Regions from separate parts of the Dechloromonas sp. TW-R-39-2 genome, predicted to be linked through region 2. Evidence: riboswitches for the same ligand, from Rfam matches in the RefSeq annotation. Region 2 holds a riboswitch; each other region holds the start of a gene.
The links. A riboswitch is a leader RNA that binds a small molecule or an ion and turns the genes downstream of it on or off. The one in region 2 is predicted to bind cobalamin.

Region 1: another riboswitch for cobalamin. It lies ahead of GBK02_RS13060 (energy-coupling factor ABC transporter permease); the one in region 2 lies ahead of bluB (5,6-dimethylbenzimidazole synthase).
Region 3: another riboswitch for cobalamin. It lies ahead of GBK02_RS14270 (carbohydrate porin); the one in region 2 lies ahead of bluB (5,6-dimethylbenzimidazole synthase).

What each region holds. Positions count from the first base shown of each region.
Region 1 is NZ_CP045202.1:2,692,884-2,698,607, forward strand. It holds gene GBK02_RS13050 (response regulator) at 1-550, opposite strand, end outside; gene GBK02_RS13055 (DEAD/DEAH box helicase) at 922-2,736, shown strand; cobalamin riboswitch at 2,855-3,068, shown strand; gene GBK02_RS13060 (energy-coupling factor ABC transporter permease) at 3,193-3,870, shown strand; gene GBK02_RS13065 (energy-coupling factor ABC transporter substrate-binding protein) at 3,867-4,217, shown strand; gene cbiQ (cobalt ECF transporter T component CbiQ) at 4,207-4,950, shown strand; gene GBK02_RS13075 (energy-coupling factor ABC transporter ATP-binding protein) at 4,950-5,724, shown strand, end outside.
Region 2 is NZ_CP045202.1:492,993-498,716, forward strand. It holds gene GBK02_RS02415 (cobalamin-binding protein) at 1-302, opposite strand, end outside; gene GBK02_RS02420 (cobalamin-binding protein) at 307-1,197, opposite strand; gene cobD (threonine-phosphate decarboxylase CobD) at 1,194-2,186, opposite strand; gene cbiB (adenosylcobinamide-phosphate synthase CbiB) at 2,179-3,093, opposite strand; gene bluB (5,6-dimethylbenzimidazole synthase) at 3,090-3,845, opposite strand; cobalamin riboswitch at 3,887-4,082, opposite strand; gene GBK02_RS02440 (cobyric acid synthase) at 4,139-5,602, shown strand; gene GBK02_RS02445 (response regulator) at 5,625-5,724, opposite strand, start outside.
Region 3 is NZ_CP045202.1:2,952,383-2,958,106, reverse strand. It holds gene GBK02_RS14290 (efflux RND transporter permease subunit) at 1-595, opposite strand, end outside; gene GBK02_RS14285 (hypothetical protein) at 576-1,286, opposite strand; gene GBK02_RS14280 (beta-propeller fold lactonase family protein) at 1,372-2,448, opposite strand; gene GBK02_RS14275 (hypothetical protein) at 2,447-2,590, shown strand; gene GBK02_RS14270 (carbohydrate porin) at 2,634-4,088, opposite strand; cobalamin riboswitch at 4,203-4,395, opposite strand; gene GBK02_RS14265 (heavy metal sensor histidine kinase) at 4,468-5,724, opposite strand, start outside.

The sequences.
Region 1 (5,724 bases), 1.3 Mb from region 2:
GATCAGTCGGCGCAGCCATTGGCGTCGGGAGCAAATCGATTCTTGCCCGCTCCGGCAAGCTGGCAGACAAGCGAGCCAACAATGCACCAGGCAAAACTTCCAGACCAACCGTCGCCTGCGCAGGATTGCTCAGCGCCCGACGCACCACGCCGATGTCTGCGAATGGATTGGTTTCACCGTTTTTCTGGGCCGATGCAGCAATCCGTCCTTCACGATCAAGAATGGCCAGGAAATCGAAACCCACATTCTCCTGACGGGAGGCAAGGACATCGCTCAATGGCGTATCTTTTGACTCACCCCGCAAAAGACGGTTAATCCGTTTTGAATCAGCCAGGCTACGCGCCGACGCACTGGCTTCATTTTGAATGTGTTCGAGATGCGAGCGAGCCATCGACAAATCGCCAATGACTTTCTGGGTCAGCATCCGCTCGAAATATTCGTTGCCAATGACCAGAAAAATGCCGGCGACAACCGGCAAGACCAATACCGGCAACAGCGCCAGCGCCCAAAGACGCAGCTTCAGCTGACTGAAGCCAAAGCGGGCAGCCAATGATGATCCGACTTTTCCCAGCAAAACGATGCTCTCCCCTATGGCCCGAAAAGCCGCCCTAGCAAGCGCTTGGCGTCGAGCTTCATGTATCCGCAATAATGCGCCAGCGTATTGTAGTTGGCAAATATCGACCTTAGCAGTTTCCGGCCAGGCAAAAATGGAGTAAACTAATAATATCAATGCGTTGATCCATCGCCCGCAGGGCTCCCGAGCAGCTACCGCTTTACCCCTCGTTTGCAGTTCACTTTGCAGGTCTCACCATTGAATCGCCCCCTAGGCATAGCTGCGTCAGGGGAACTCAGGCCGCCCGACCATCGGGCATACGCGTCGCAAGCCAATAAAAGCAAGCAGCGACGTCGAAAGGAAACAGCATGACATCACCCGCTGAAAGCTTTGCCGATCTCGGCCTAAGCTCCACGCTACTCCAGACATTGACTGAAATCGGCTACGAAACACCGTCGCCCATTCAAGCTCAGTGCATTCCCATTCTGCTTGACGGCCATGACATCATCGGCATGGCCCAGACCGGCACCGGCAAGACCGCCGCCTTTGCGCTGCCGTTGATGGAACAGATCGACGTCAAGGTCGCCAAGCCGCAGGCCCTGATCCTGACGCCGACCCGCGAACTCGCCATCCAGGTTGCCGAAGCGCTGCAAAGCTACGCCAAGAACCTGCCCGGCTTCCATGTGCTGCCGATTTACGGCGGTCAAAGCTACACCATCCAGCTCAAGCAACTGTCGCGCGGCGCCCACGTCATCGTCGGCACGCCGGGTCGCGTCATGGACCACCTTGAGCGCAAGACGCTCAACCTGGACAACCTGAAGACCCTGGTGCTCGACGAAGCTGACGAAATGCTGCGCATGGGCTTCATCGACGACGTCGAGTGGATTCTCGAACGCACGCCGGAACAACACCAGACCGCTCTTTTCTCGGCGACCATGCCGGAACAAATTCGCCGCGTTGCCCAGAAATACCTGGTTGAACCGCGCGAAATCAAGATCAAGTCGGCCACCGCCACCGTTGCCGCCATCCGTCAGGTTTACTGGCAGGTTTCCGGCATGCACAAGCTGGACGCCCTGACCCGCATCCTCGAAGTCGAAGAAAACTTCGATGCAGCGATCATTTTCGTCCGCACCAAGACCGCCACCGTTGAACTGGCAGACAAGCTCAACGCCCGCGGTTACGCCGCTGCTGCGCTGAATGGCGACCTCAACCAGCAAATGCGCGAACGCGTCATCGAGCAGTTGAAGTCCGGCGCACTGGACATCGTCATCGCCACCGACGTGGCCGCCCGCGGCATCGACGTGCCGCGCGTCAGCCACGTTGTGAACTATGACATTCCGTACGACACCGAAGCCTACGTGCACCGTATCGGCCGTACCGGCCGCGCCGGTCGTACCGGCAACGCCATCCTCTTCGTCGCGCCGCGTGAAATTCGCATGCTGCGCACCATCGAGCGTGCCACCCGCCAGCCGATCGCCCCACTGACCCTGCCCAGCCGTGCCGACGTGACCAACAAGCGCGTCACCGACTTCAAGGCCAAGGTCGCCGAAGTGCTCAATGCTGAAGGCCTCGATTTCTTTGCCAACATCGTTTCGCAAATTGCCGAAGAACAAAATGTCAGCGCCGAAGAAGTTGCCGCCGCACTGGCCATGATGGCCCAGGAAGGCAAGCCACTGCAGATCGCCGGCGAAGACCCGCGTCCAGCCCCGGCTGCCGCCTACGACAACCGCGACAGCCGTGCCCGTCCGGGCAGCTTTGGCGAGCGTGATCGCAAGCCGCGCTTTGAGGGCAGCGACAAACCGCGTTTCGAAGATCGTGGCGAACGGCCCCGTTTCGAAGGCGGAGAGAAGCCACGCCGTGCCGCACCGGCAGGCGACGTTGTCCGTTACCGGATCGATGTGGGCCGGGAGCATGGCGTTCAGGTCAAGGATATCGTTGGCGCCATCGCCAATGAAGCCGGGATTGAAAGCCGCTTCATCGGTCGCATCGCGCTCTACGAAGAATCAAGCACGGTCGAACTGCCTGCTGGCATGCCTGGCGAAGCTGCCAACGCCCTGAAACGCACCCGCGTTCGTGGCGTCCCGATCAACCTGCGTCCGGACGAAGGACGCCAGGATGGCGGCGGCGAACGCAAGTTCGATGGTGATCGCAGCAAATTCAAGAAAAAGCCGGGCGCCTACTAAGCACGCCCCGCTTGAATTCAAAAGCCACGGCTCAAACCGTGGCTTTTTTATTGCCTGTAAATCGCCCGCCAACAGCAGAGCGGCAAAATTGCGCTATGCAATTGCAATCAGATCAGCCTATACTCGCGCCGTTTTAGGTGCCTTGCTCCACAGTCGTGGGGCGGGTGAAACGGGAAGCCGGTGACGTTCGAGCCAACAGCTCAACCATTCCGGCGCAGCCCCCGCTGCTGTAAGCCTGACGAATTTGCCCTACGCCACTGTGTTCGCACGGGAAGGTTGGCAAACTAGATTGAAGGCGAGCCAGAAGACCGGCCTAAATCAACTGCTGTACCAATCCCCGGGGTGATGGGAAAGGTTCTGTTGATTTGCGCAGGCATTGGCCAGCGATATTTCTTCCGATCTGCATTTCTCCCCCGTATTGGTGCTGTTTGCCATTTCTCGCTGTGGGAGAGAAGAATGCACATCATGGAGGGCTTTTTGCCTTTCGAGCACGCCATTGGCTGGAGCCTGGCGTCCGCACCCTTTATCGGCTGGGGCCTGCTGGCGCTCGGCAAGCGCATTCGCGACAAGCCCGAACAGCGCATGCTGATTGGGGTGGCCGCAGCCTTCGCCTTCGTGCTGTCGGCTCTTAAACTCCCCTCGCTTTCAGGCAGCAGCTCGCACCCGACAGGTACGGGACTGGGCGCGCTGCTTTTCGGCCCCGTCGCGATGGCACCGATTGGTACGGTTGTCCTGCTTTTTCAGGCATTGCTGCTGGCCCATGGCGGCTTGACGACACTCGGTGCCAATGTCTTCTCGATGGCAATCGTTGGCCCCTTGGTGGCCAGCATGACCTTTCGGATGATGCGCTGGCTGCATTGCTCATTCTCGGTCAGCGTATTTTGTGCTGCCGCCCTGGCCGATTTATTCACGTATCTGACCACTTCCGTCCAGCTGGCACTGGCATTCCCTGATTCGGTCAGCGGCTTTAGCGGCGCACTGGTCAAGTTTTCGAGCATCTTTGCCATCACCCAGATACCGCTGGCGATCAGCGAAGGGCTGCTCAGCATCGTGATTTTCAACGCCCTGGCACGCTTCAATCCGCAAGAGTTGCGTGACATGGCTGTTTTACCCGCAAAGCGGAGCGGCGCATGAAACGACATCGGAATGCACTGCTTTTGCTGATCGTTGTCTTGCTCGCAGCCTTGCCGCTCTGGCTGGTCAAAGCACCGGTGCCGACCGATGCAAGCCCGCCATCAGACATTTTCACGGGAACGGATGACAAGGCCAGAGCCTTGATCAGCCAGATATCGCCAGATTACAAGCCCTGGTTTACGCCGCTGCTGCAACCGGCCAGCAGCGAAATCGCATCACTGCTGTTTGCTTTGCAGGCAGCACTGGGTGCCGGCTTTATCGGCTACTACCTGGGCGTCTCGCTCAATCGCGAAAAGCAGCAGCGAATCAATCAGCAAAAATCAGGGAAGCAATCCGATGCTGATTGACCAAATGGCAGCGAACAATCGCTGGCGTCACATCTCACCGGCTGCAAAAAGCATTTTTTCGATTGGCGGCCTGATTGCGGTTTTTGCCGTTCGGCAGCCGTTGACCGCAGCAGGCATCACCCTGCTCCTGATCGCCACCAGCCTGCTCGGTCCCGGCATTGGCTGGCGCTCGTATGTCCGGGTGGCCGTCCCGGCTGCGCTGTTCCTGCTCCCCGGTTGCCTGTCGCTGGCGTTCTCGCTCGAAACGAACCCCGCCAGCAGCCTGCCCCACATCGTCCTGATACCTGAATCCAGCGGGCCAATCGTCGCGCTCGGCAATCGTTCGCTGGGGGCATTGGCCGCGCTGCTGTTCCTTATTTCCAGCACGCCACTCAACGATTTGCTGGGTCTGCTGCAACGCCTCAAGGCTCCGCCCCTGCTGCTCGACATCATGCTGCTCTGCCACCGCATGCTGTTCGTTTTTTCCGACGCATGCCAGAGCACGCACACAGCCCAGGCCGCGCGCCTCGGTTATGCCACCCCGGGAACCTCGCTGCGCTCGCTTGGCGAACTGGCTGCCAGCCTGAGCCTGCAAATCTGGCAACGCGCCCACGATCTTCATCTTGCCGCACAGGCACGCAACAACGATGGGCCGCTGCGCTTTATCGAAAAATCCTACGCCAACACCGGGCGCGACTGCCTGATCGCTGTGCTGGCCAGCAGCCTGCTGATACTCATGGCGGTCGCCTTGTGATGCCCGAACAAAACGACACCCTGCTCGAACTGGCCCAGGCCACCTATCGCTACCCGGATGGCAGCCGCGGCCTGGCGCAGTGCTCGCTGCGTATCCGGCGCGGCACACGCAACGTCCTGATCGGCGCCAATGGCGCCGGCAAAACGACCCTCTTCCAGCATGCCAACGGTTTGCTCAAACCCTCCTCCGGCGTCGTTCACTATGCCGGCAAGCCGGTCGAATACAGCCGCAGTGGCTTGCGCCATCTGCGCAGCCGGGTCGGGCTGGTATTCCAGGACCCGGACCGGCAATTATTCTCGTCCAGCGTTGCAGACGACGTTTCATTCGGCCCGCTCAATCTCGGCCTCAAGCTCGATGTCGTCGAACGGCGAGTCGCTGCCGCACTGGCCTTGGTCGACCTGACTGAACTGGCCGACAAAGCGGTACACAACCTCAGTTTCGGCCAGAAAAAGCGGGTCTGCATTGCCGGTGTTCTGGCCATGCAGCCCGAGTTGCTGATTCTCGACGAACCCATGGCCGGCCTCGATCCTGCCATGCAGAAAGAACTCGAAAAGACACTCAACAGCCTGCAGCAAAGTGGCATCACGCTGCTGCTGGCAACGCACGACATCGACTTTGCCTACCGCTGGGCCGAACACATCCATTTGATGGCCGACGGTCGCTGCATGGCATCGCTCGCCGCAAACGAACTCGCCAGCCAGGCAGACATGCTGGCGGCAGCCGGCCTGCCACTCCCTGAAACCATCGTGTTGCATCGCGGCCTGGTCGAACGCG
Region 2 (5,724 bases):
CCGAGAATGTCGTCGACGCTGCGCATGTTGAAGGCGTAGACCGGCACGCCGGCCTTGATCAGGTCACGCGAAATTTCGCTTTGCAGGTCGGAGAAGGTGAGAACGAGATCAGGCTGGGTGGCGAGGATCTTGTCGATGTCGCCGGTCGTGAAGGCGAAGACCTTGGGCTTCTCCTTGCGCGCTTCGGGCGGACGGACGGTGTAACCGGAAATGCCGACGATGCGGTCCTGTTCGCCGAGGGCATAGAGGACTTCGACGGTTTCGGTGGTCAGGCAGACGATGCGTTGCGGCAGACGGGGCATGGTTTTACTTGGCTGGACGATGGCTGCGTGCGACATCGAGATGAGCGCAAAGTTTCTCTGCACCATCGAGAATGCGCGGCGTGTGGCGTTGCATGATGTCCGGATTGATATGGAACAGGTTGTCGCGCTTGACGGCGGTCATCCGCGTCCATTTATCCCAGTCGTGCAGCCATTCCGGCTTGGCATCGCCCATGCCGGTTGCGACGATGGCTTCCGGATCGGCCGCCAGCACGGCTTCGACGCTGACCGTCGGCGCCATCTGCGGCAGCTGGCCGAAAACGTTTTCGCCACCGCACAGCGTGATCGCATCGCTGATGATCTGCGGGCCGCCGACAGTCATCAGCGGCGATTTCCAGATCTGATAGAAAACGCGGATTTTCGGCTTGCCGGCATTGGCCTTGCGCAAGCCTTCGAGACGCTTGCGGAACTGCTCTGCGGCTGCATTGGCGGCGACTTCGGTGCCGGCCAGCTGGCCCATGCGGATCAGTTGGTCGGCGACATTTTCCATTTTGTTCGGTTGCGAGACGTAGACCGTCAGGCCGAGCGCCCGGAGTTTGTCGACCTGCGTCAGGTTGTTGCCGCTTTGCCAGGCCAGCACCAGATCTGGCTTGAGCGCCGCCACCGCTTCGAGGTCGATGCGCGAATAGCCGCCGACGCGGGCGACTTTTTTCGCTTCCGGCGGGTAGTCGCTGTAATCGACGGTGCCGACCAGCTTGCTGCCGGCGCCTGCCGCGAAGAGGCTTTCAGCGGCATGCGGCGCGAGCGTCACGATGCGTTTGGCAGGCCCCTTGAGACGCACTTCCTGCCCGGTATCGTCCTTGAAGACCAGATCGGCAGCACTGGCCGGGCTGCAGGCGAGTGCTGCGGTCAACAGGGCAAAAAGGTGGTTTTTCATGCGGCTTTCCAGTCGTTCAGGGCGGCGGCCAGGCGCAGCCACTCGGCTTCATTGGCTGGCAGGCCGAAGCGGAGCAGTGGCTGCTGGTCGAAATGGCGGGTCAAAATGCCGCGCCGGGCGAGGAACTCATGCAGTTCGCCGGTTTCTGCCGCGTTCAGCGTAGCGAACAAGGCTGTGCTGCTGACGTCGCCCAGCGGTGCCAGCAAAGCATGCAGGCGGGCGGCGGCGGCTTGCAATTCGATCCGGGCGTTGGCCTGCCAAGCGGTGTCCGACAAGGCCAGCCGGGCGGCAACGCGCGATGGCCCGGCGACCGACCACGGGCCGATCAGTTCGGCCAGCTTGGCCAGCAGGTCGGGGGCGGCGAAAACGAAGCCGACCCGCGCCCCGGCCAAGCCGAAAAACTTGCCGATCGAGCGCAGCACGATCAGGTTCGGCGCTTCTGCTGTGCCGGCCAGTGCGGTCAGGCTGTCTTCCGGCGTCGGGTCCATGAAAGCTTCATCGACAATCAGCCAGCCGCCGCGCTTTTTGAGCTGGATGGCCGCGTCGACCGCGACATCGCGCGGGTGACGGCCGGCGGTCGGATTGTTCGGATTGCACATCAGCACATACGGTGTGGCTGTGGTCAGGGCGCGCGGCAATGTGGCGTTCTGCAGGAAACGCAGGCGATGGCCGGCGCGTTGCCAGGCGTGCGGATGTTCGGCGTACAGGGGGCTGATGCAGGCGACAACGGCGCGCGGCAGCAAGTGCGGCAGCAACTGGATGGCGGCTTGCGAGCCGGCGACCGGCAGCAGATTGCTGTTGCCGTAATAGGCAGCGGCTGCCGCTTCCAGGCCATCGTCGTTCTCCGGCAGGCGGAGCCAGCAATCGGCCGGCAATTCAGGCACCGGCCAACAATTCGGGTTGATCCCGGTCGACAGGTCGAGCCAGTTGTCGAGTGGGATGTCGTATCGGGCTGCGGCTTGGCGCAGGCGTCCGCCATGCTCAAGCATGCAGGATTCCAATCATGAAAAAGACGGCCAGCCACAGCCACAGGCTGCGTTGGATCAGGGTGATCGCCCGGCCAAGATCGGCGGCCAGAGGGGCCGTCCCGGTGCCGAGCGGCGGGCGGATTTCTTCCTGGCCGTGATACATCGCCGAACCGCCGAGCAGTACGCCGAGGCTGCCGGCGCCGGCTGACATGACCGGCCCGGCGTTCGGGCTTTCCCAGCCCGGCGCCTGGGTTTTCCAGCAGGCCAGCGCGTTGCACGTCCGGCCAAGCAGGGCGTAGGTCAGCGCCGTCAGGCGGGCCGGCAGCCAGTTGAGCAGATCATCGAAACGCGCCGCAAAGCGGCCGAACAGGTTGTAGCGTTCGGTCCGGTAGCCCCACATCGCATCGAGCGTGTTGGCCAGCCGGAAGAGCAGCGCGCCGGGGCCGCCGAGTAGGGCGAACCAGAACAGCGTGCCGAATATTGCATCGTTGCCGTTTTCAAGGACCGATTCGACGCCCGCTTTGGCGATACCGGATTCATCGAGTTGCGATGTTTCACGGGAAACCATCCAGCTGACTCGCGTCCGCGCCTCGTCCAGCCGGCCTTCGCGCAATGGCCGGGCGACCGCTTCGGCGTGTTCGGCCAGGCTTTGCGCACCGAGGGCGAAGTAGAGCAGGGCGATATCGATGGCGAAGGGGGCGTACGGGCGCAGCCAGAAGGCCAGCCCGACCCAGGGACCGACGACCAGCAGCCAGGCGAGCAAGCCGCTGGAAATGTGTCGATTGTTGAGTTTCTTTTCCAGCATCGACGCCAAATTGCCGAAGCCGACCAGCGGATGCCAGCACCGTGGCTCACCGAGTACACGGTCGAGCAGGACGGCGGCAAGAGCAGCCAGCGGCATGGCAAAGGCGTCGATGCTGAGATTCATTTCGGGAAAATGCCCGGTCCCTGAATGTCGGCCTGCATGTCGCGCAATGCTGTGGTCAACGGCTCGTTCTGGCCGGAATCCGTGGCACCCCATTGCTCGAAATAAACCAGGTTCTCGATCGGCAAACGCGGCAGCCAGCCGGCTTTTTCAAGTTCGGGTTTGTCGTGGAAATGGCTGACATAACCAATGCACAGGTAGGCAATCGGCACGATATGGTGCGGAATGCCGAGCGCGTCCTGCAGTTCGGTTTCATTGAAAATGCTCACCCAGCCGACGCCCAGGCCCTCGGCGCGGGCCGCCAGCCAGAGATTCTGGACGGCGCAGACGCTGCTGTAGAGGTCCATCGTCGGAATGTGCGTGCGGCCGATGACAACCGGGCCGGTACGCGTTCGGTCGCAAGTAATGCACAGGCTGATCGGCGCTTCGAGAATGCCCTGCAGCTTGAGCTTGCTGTAGATCTCGCGCTTGCCATCCGGGAACATCTGGGCCGCTTCCTGGTTGGCTTGGTCGAAGATGCCATGCACGCGTTGCTTGACCTCGTCGGAGCGCACGAGCAGAAAGTTCCACGGTTGCATGAAACCGACCGAGGGTGCGTGGTGCGCTGCCATCAGCACGCGGCTGAGCACATCGTCCGGCACCGGCGTCGGCAGGAACTGGCCGCGCACGTCACGGCGGTTGAAAATGGCTTGATAGACTGCGGCCCGATCGGCGTCGGAAAAGGCGGGTGCCATCGGTGTGGCTTGGTTTTCCATGGATTCCCCTTCTGGAAATGAAACAGCTGCCGGGCCTGACAGCCTGCAATTCGTCTCCCGGCCGGTCTTCTGACTTGGATTCAGCCTGGCGATGCGCCTTCCCGGCCGGTATTCCCGTCCAGTGGCCTGATGCATCGCCCGTCATCCTTACAGCGTTGGGCACGTGGCGGATTTGCACCGCCTTCCCGATTCTCCGTCCAGCGTTGGCTGAACGACACCCGGAGACACTTGCCCAAACAAATGGGCGGGGCCGATGGTGCCATAATTACGGACTTTTTTCACATTTGGTCGCTATGTCCTGCTTTTCACTGATGGTCCAGGGGACCACGTCGGATGCCGGTAAATCCACGCTGGTCGCGGCTTTGTGCCGGATTCTCAAGCGCCGCGGGATCAATGTCGCGCCGTTCAAGCCGCAGAACATGGCGCTCAATTCGGCGGTCACCGTCGACGGTGGTGAAATCGGCCGGGCCCAGGCGCTGCAGGCACTGGCCTGTGGCCTGTTGCCGCATACCGATTTCAACCCGGTGCTGCTCAAGCCGACGACCGACAAGAAGTCGCAGGTCATCATCCACGGCAAAGTGGCGATGGACCTCAATGCGCGCGACTACCAGGAATACAAGCCACGGGCGATGCAGGCCGTTTTGGCCTCCTGGGGGCGGTTGACCGCGCAATACGACGCAGTGATGGTCGAAGGGGCCGGATCGCCGGCCGAAATCAACCTGCGGGCGCGCGACATTGCCAACATGGGCTTTGCCGAGGCGGTCGATTGTCCGGTGATCATCGTTGCCGACATTGACCGGGGCGGCGTTTTCGCGCATCTGGTCGGTACGCTCGAATTGCTTTCGCCGTCCGAGCAGAACCGGGTCAAGGGTTTCGTGATCAACCGTTTTCGCGGCGATATTTCGTTGCTTGAATCCGGCCTGACCTGGCTCGAAGAACGCACCGGCAAGCCGGTGCTCGGCGTGCTGCCCTACCTGCACGGCCTGATGCTCGATGCTGAAGATGCGATTGCCACCGCTGCGGTCGACGGTAAAAAAACGGCCCGATTGAAAGTGGTCGCCCCGGCTTATCCGCGCGTTTCCAATCACAACGATCTCGATCCGCTGCGCCTGCATCCGGAGGTCGATTTCCAATGGATCGGCCCAGGCGAAACGCCGCCGGCCGCCGACCTGATCGTCCTGCCCGGCTCCAAGGCCGTGCGGGCCGACATCGATTGGCTGCGCCAGCAAGGCTGGGCGACGGCGATCCAGAAACATCTGCGTTACGGTGGCAAGGTCGTCGGCCTGTGCGGCGGCTACCAGATGCTCGGGCGGATGATTCACGATCCGCTGGGTCTGGAAGGCCAGCCGGGCAGCACACCGGGGCTGGCGGCGCTCGATCTGGAAACGACGCTGGAAACCGAGAAACAGTTGCGCAATGTCAGCGGCCATCTTGCCTTGCCGGGCAATCCGGCGATGACCGGTTACGAAATTCACCTGGGTGTGACACGCGGCGATGGTCTGGGGCAGGCAGCGGTACAACTGGCCGATGGCCGGACGGACGGGGCGGTTTCAGCCGACAACCAGGTCTTTGCCACTTATTGTCATGGCGTTTTCGATCATCCCGAGGCGTTGACCGCGCTACTCGCCTGGGCCGGCTTGCAGGAAAGTGGGCAGGTCGATTTTGCCGCCCGGCGTGAAGCCGACCTCGACCGACTGGCCGATTCGGTCGAAACCGCGCTCGACTGGGAAAAAATGGCGACTTTCCTGCCGCTGTAAGGCGCGATGGCCGGGCTTTGCCTCAGCCGGCCGGCTTGGGCTCTTCGTGGTGAATCCGCTTGAGCGCGACCTGGCGCTGGATCTCGCGGAAATCCATTTCCCGGCCGTGCAGTGCGTAATGT
Region 3 (5,724 bases), 1.0 Mb from region 2:
CTGACTCAGCCAGTAGCGGCGGAAAAACCTTGAACTGGTATTGTTTCTCAAGACCGCCGACCGATGCCACCTCGGCGACACCGGGCACGGTCTGCAGGCCCGGCTTGATCTGGTTCTCGTGCAGCAAACGGAGGTCACGGAGATCCAGTGTGGCGCTGGTATCAACCACTGCGTATTGATAAATCCAGCCCATGCTGCTGGCGTTCGGCCCGAGGGTTACCGTGGCATCGACGGGCAGTTGTGGGCGGATGGCATTCAGCCGGTCGGCGACGACTTTCTGGACGGCCGGGCGCTGCGACTCGCCCTTAAGGATGATGTAGATGAAGGAGTACCCCATGTGTGAGGTACTGCGGATTGATTGAATGCCCGGGGTGCCGGCCAAGGACTTGATGATCGGGGTGCTGACCTGGGACTCCAGCAATTGCGGACTGCGTGCCCACTTGGCATAGAGGACGATTTGCGGATCGGACATGTCGGGAGTCGCATCCAGCGGCGCCGTCAGGATGGCATAGGCGCTCAGCAGCACGGCGGCGAGTACCGTCAGCAAGACCGCGGCCTTGCGCCGGATGACGCTTTCAATGATGGTGAAGTTCATTGCTGGGTCCGATGGTTGTACAAATGCCTTGCCGCGGCATTTTCAGTTTGTCTTCGGCATTGACGAAAAAACTGCCGATCGAAACGACGCGGTCTCCTTCAAATAGCCCCTGCTTGACCTCCGTATACTGTTCCCCTTGGATGCCTGTCTGGATCACGCGTGGCGCATAGATGCCACTCCCTGCCGGTTGCATTTCGATGTAAGCGAGTTGATTGCCGCCTTCTTCAATGATCGAGACGTTGGGAATCGACAGATACGGCCCGCGCTCAACAACGATCTCCATCAGATAGCGCGTGCCGGGTGTGTGTCCTCGGTCAGCCAAGGTCGATAGCACCAGAGGGCCGCCAGCCTGTGGGGCGACCTTGATGACCTTGCCCTGATGCATTTGCGTTCGGGCATTGGCTGCAAAGTTGCGTGTTCGCTGCCCAATCTGCACACCTTCTGCCTCGGATGCACGCAGTTGCGCCGAGATGCTTTGACCATCCTGAGCGATCGTTCCCACTGTGCGTATCCAGGTCTGAACGGGGCGCATGGCTGCCTCAGTCAAGGTCAGCGTGAGATCACTGGCTTGCGCTCCGGTCACCTTGATGCCATCAGCCTGCGTCCGCATGCGTTCACGGAGGTCCGCGCCTTGCGCGAGGGGCGGTAACAGACACCAGAATGCGGCACTCACAAAAACAAAACGACGCATGGCTATTCTCTCTTTCAGGAAGCTGGATCAGCTATTTCTGGCTTGATGGTTTCCCACAGTTGGCAACTGCGGGAAACCATTCAGGTCAATGGCAATAATTGTCTTTGCTATCCATGATGTGTGTTCCCCATGGATACAGGCCGACATTGGGAATCCGCTCGACTGCTTCCGTCTTGCCGTCAATGATGTAGATGGAGTGGTCGGTGGATGCCGCCAGATAGATCTTCTCGTCGGCCAAGTCGGTGGTCGCTGTTTCCAACTGAATGTTGGTGCCGATCTTGATCCGGCCTGCGGGCTTCAAGGTTTTCATGTTGTAGACATAGACAAAGCCGGTAGTCGAGCTGATGACGAAAGCCTTGCCCGCGGCAAAGTTGACGCCGGTCATGTCCGGTCCCGCCGGCAGGGTGGCGGCCACTTCGTTTCTCTGGAGATCGATGATCGATATGGTCTCATCGCCGTTATTGACGGTAATGGCGTACTTGCCGTCATGCCCCATGTAAATACGCCACGGGTTTTGACCGACGCGGATGACTTTGACCACCTTGTCTTCACGCGTGTCGATCACGCCTACCACGCCCAGGTCGCCATCGGCGGCATAGATGTAGCGATTGTCGAGACTCATGGCGGGCATGGAGATGCCCTTGATCTCCTTCAGGTACTTGCCCGGATCGAGGCGCGAAATGCCGGGTACGTTGGCAATCTGGATTTTCTTGAGCAACTGGTGGCGTGTGACGTCAATGACGCCAACCCAGTGCGCCCCGTAGTTGCCGACGTAGGCCTTGGAGCCGTCGTGCGTGAAGGTAATGTTGAGCGGCTCGGCCAGCCCTTCAATGGTTTTGATCACGCTGAGCGACGCCATGTCGATCACGGTAATCGAATCGCCCTCCGGATTTCCCTGGTAGTAATAGCGGCCATCCGGGGAGAACGAGAAGTGCTCGGGAGAGATTCCCACCGGAATCTTTTTGACCAGTTCCAGCGTACGGGCATCGATGACGTAGGCGGTGTTGGCGCGGGTACCGCCGGTGACAACGTAGCGGCCGTCAGGCGACATCATCGCCATGTGCGGGTTAACGTTGTTGCCGAGGAAGGTTCGGCCCAGGATTTTGCGGCTCTTGAGATCCATGAATGCAATATCGTTGGAGTCGCGATCGACAATCATCATGGCCGATGCTGGGTCGCTGATAATCACTTTTGAAGAGGATGAAGGGGCCGGCATCGACATGCCGGGCGTGTGTTTCATCTGTGCCATTGATGATGAAACTGTCATCAGGCTGGCAGCAGCCAGGAGCACACCCATAACCTGATTTAGCTTTGATTTCGACATTTTTTGTTCTCCTTGCATTTCCGTTAGAAGCTGACCTTCATGCGAACACCCGGAATCAGATAGCTTTCCTTCGTCTTCGATTCCATGACGTACTGCAGCAGGAATGAGAGGGAGAGGTGATCTGCCAGACGAAGGTTGTAGAACCCTTCGGCCAGTTTTTCCGTGTTGCCGTTGTACAGGTCGGTTTGTGCGTAGCCGACGCCCCACATGTCGAGCGGATTGAAGGTGTAGGGGGCCTGGAAGGCCAGGCCGCCGCTGTAGAACTTCATCGTTCCGCCAACACTGCCGACATAGCCGCTGCCGTAACGCCCGAACAAGGTCACAGCCGAGGTCAGCTTCTGGTCGAAGCTGACGCCGGCACCGGTCTTGTTGCTGCCGGTGCTGTTGTCTTGCCGTCCCCAGAGTCGATAACGGCCTTCAGGCAAGGAAAGCGGCCGAGCGATATATTCCACCTCCGCCAGCGAGTAAAGCGAGGTGGATAGACTGGTCGCTTCAGTGCTGCTTTGCTGCATACCCAGCTTGAAATTGATGTTGCTCTTCGGGTCGTAGATTGCGGCGAAGCCAAGGCCGTTCGTTGTCAAACCGAGGACCGGGTTATTGACCAGCGCGTCGCTGATGAAGCGCTCCGTTTCATCGTTGGCCACGACGTTACGATCGAAATAGTTGGTCAGATCAAGACGACCGACACTCAACCCCAATTTTTGATTGAGCAATTCGGTTCTGATCCACGCTTCACGTAGATTTAGCTGGTTGTTGCTGAGGCGAGCCGCTTGGCTGTTGAGCAAATTGATGGCCGAAATTTCCTGGTCAGGAGCGGAGCCGCCGATGCCGACGACGTCGGCAAAGAACTCGGTATTCAGTGCGGCCGATTTTGCCCGGAAGGTCACATCGGCCGCTGATAGTCCATAGGTATGACGATTGGCCCGTGATGACGGTCCTCCTGTCTGCAAGGCCATTTGTGCTGTGGTGACATTGCTGACGCCCAGTTCGATGCTGCCTTTCTTTTCGGCCGCCAGTGCCTCTTCGATTTCCTCGCGTATGGTTTGCCGCCGATAGACGCGCTCCCTTTGATAGGTCAGCGTCGGGGTTGCGCCCGCGACGGGGTGATCGTATTGATTGCCATCGGCATCGACGTAGACCTGAATCTGCTTTACTGCCGTTTTGGGTTCGGAGAGAACGGTGGTGGTTTCTACCGTGGCCAGTCGTGCTTCCATTTCATTCAGACGTGCTACGACCACTTTATTGCCGGCGACGGGTTCAGTCGGCTGAGTGTTTTTGCTCGGTTGGCCTTGTTGAGACAATATGAGTTGCTGCATCTCGCCGAGTTGTTTTTCGAGCGTTTCGATGCGTTGAAGCAGTGCTTTGCGCCCAGAGCCGGTTTTGCCGGACGTTGGTTGGGTTGTTATTTCTGCGGCGTAGGAGTGCAGTGCTGAAAGCAACGCAGCCGCAATGACGGTGCGTTTGAGGTGGTGATGCATGATGGCCCCTTGTTCCGGCGAGCGTCCCCGCAGCCGGTCATCGACGAAGGTGGAGACGGAACGGGGAAAAGCAGGGGCAATAGGAATCGCGCCGGCCGTTGCATCCCCGCAACGCTTCCGCTGATTGTCCGTGGCCGGTCTCCGGGCTCAGGAGTTTTGAACCATCGCCTTCCCAGGATAGAACCCAGTGGCCTTGAGATGATTCCGCACTTCCCTACCGTTGCGGGGGCAGCACAGGCATTTGACCTGTTTCCCGTTTCACCCGCTGCCAAAAAGGCAAGCAGGCACCGCGAACAATTTTCGATTGTATCAGCTAGGCAAAGCTTAAGCTAAATCCAGCAAAGCGACTATATATGCCATTGCTGCATTGGGGCAGGCTTCACCCAGAAGTCAACAACACACCAATTTCGATTTCATCGCTCCCCGATATTGCGAATGCCTCCCCGTCATGCATCCGCGCAATCGCGCTAACGATGGCGAGGCCCAGTCCGTGATTTTGGTGGCCGTGGCTACGTGACGTGTCTACGCGGTAAAAACGATTGAAGATATGAGGCAGGCTTTCATCAGGAATCGGTTTGCCTCGGTTGATCACCGAGAGTTTAAGTCGTCCATCTGTTTTCGGCGTTATCCGGATCACGATTGCACTCCCGTGATCGGCATATCGAGCTGCATTATTCAGTAAATTGGACAGTACGCGCCGTAGCAGTGCAGCATCGAACAGGCCGGAAGCGTCACCTTCAATCGACAACTGAAGGTCGGACTCAATCAGCACGGCTTCATAGTAGTCAGCCACCTCAGTGCAGAGTTGGGCGAGGCTTTGAATGGGTTTCCGCCGGGCTTTTGCACCCCGGTCGGCTTGCGACAGGAACAGCATGTCATTCACTATGCCCGACAGCCTGTGCATTTCTTCGAGATTCGCACCGATGCAATCACGCAGATTTTCATCCTTGTCGTTGCTACGCAAAGCCAATTCACTGCTAGCGATGATACTCGCCAACGGCGTTCTCAATTCGTGCGCTACATCGGCATTGAATCCTTCGAGCTGCTGGTAGGCTTTTTCCAGTCGGTTTAGCAAATCGTTGAACTGATCGACAAGCACTTGTAGCTCGGCGGGAATCCCCTCAGTTTCCAACCGTTTGTCGAGGGAAAGTATTGCGAGACAGCGCGTTTGCTCAGCCAGTGTCCGAATGGGGGCCAGTCCAAAATAAACGAGCAGGTAACCGCCCACGGTGATCGCAGCACTGCCGATCAATGCAGCCCCCCAGAGAATGGCTGCGAGGCGATCCAGAATAGCCTCGTCCGGCGCGGTGTCGAGCGCCAGTTCGGCAACGGCAAAATTTGTCCTCGGAGCTCCGTCGGGAAGTGCAAGCGAGTGAAAGCGCGCTTTTAACGGCCACGCACTTGGCGTCGAAATGAAACGAGCCTCACCCAATCTATCGAGCAACTTGAGATGCAAGTCCCGATTGATCTTCAGAAGATCTTCCAGGTCATGTTCCAGTGTTTCCGGTTGCAGGTGTGCCGGCGTTTCTTCAAACAGGTGCTGAATTGCCGTACTGAGCTTTTCAAGGCGTAGATCCTGTTGTGACTCAAGATTGATTTTGACCGAGAAAAATACTCCGAGACACAAACATCCAAG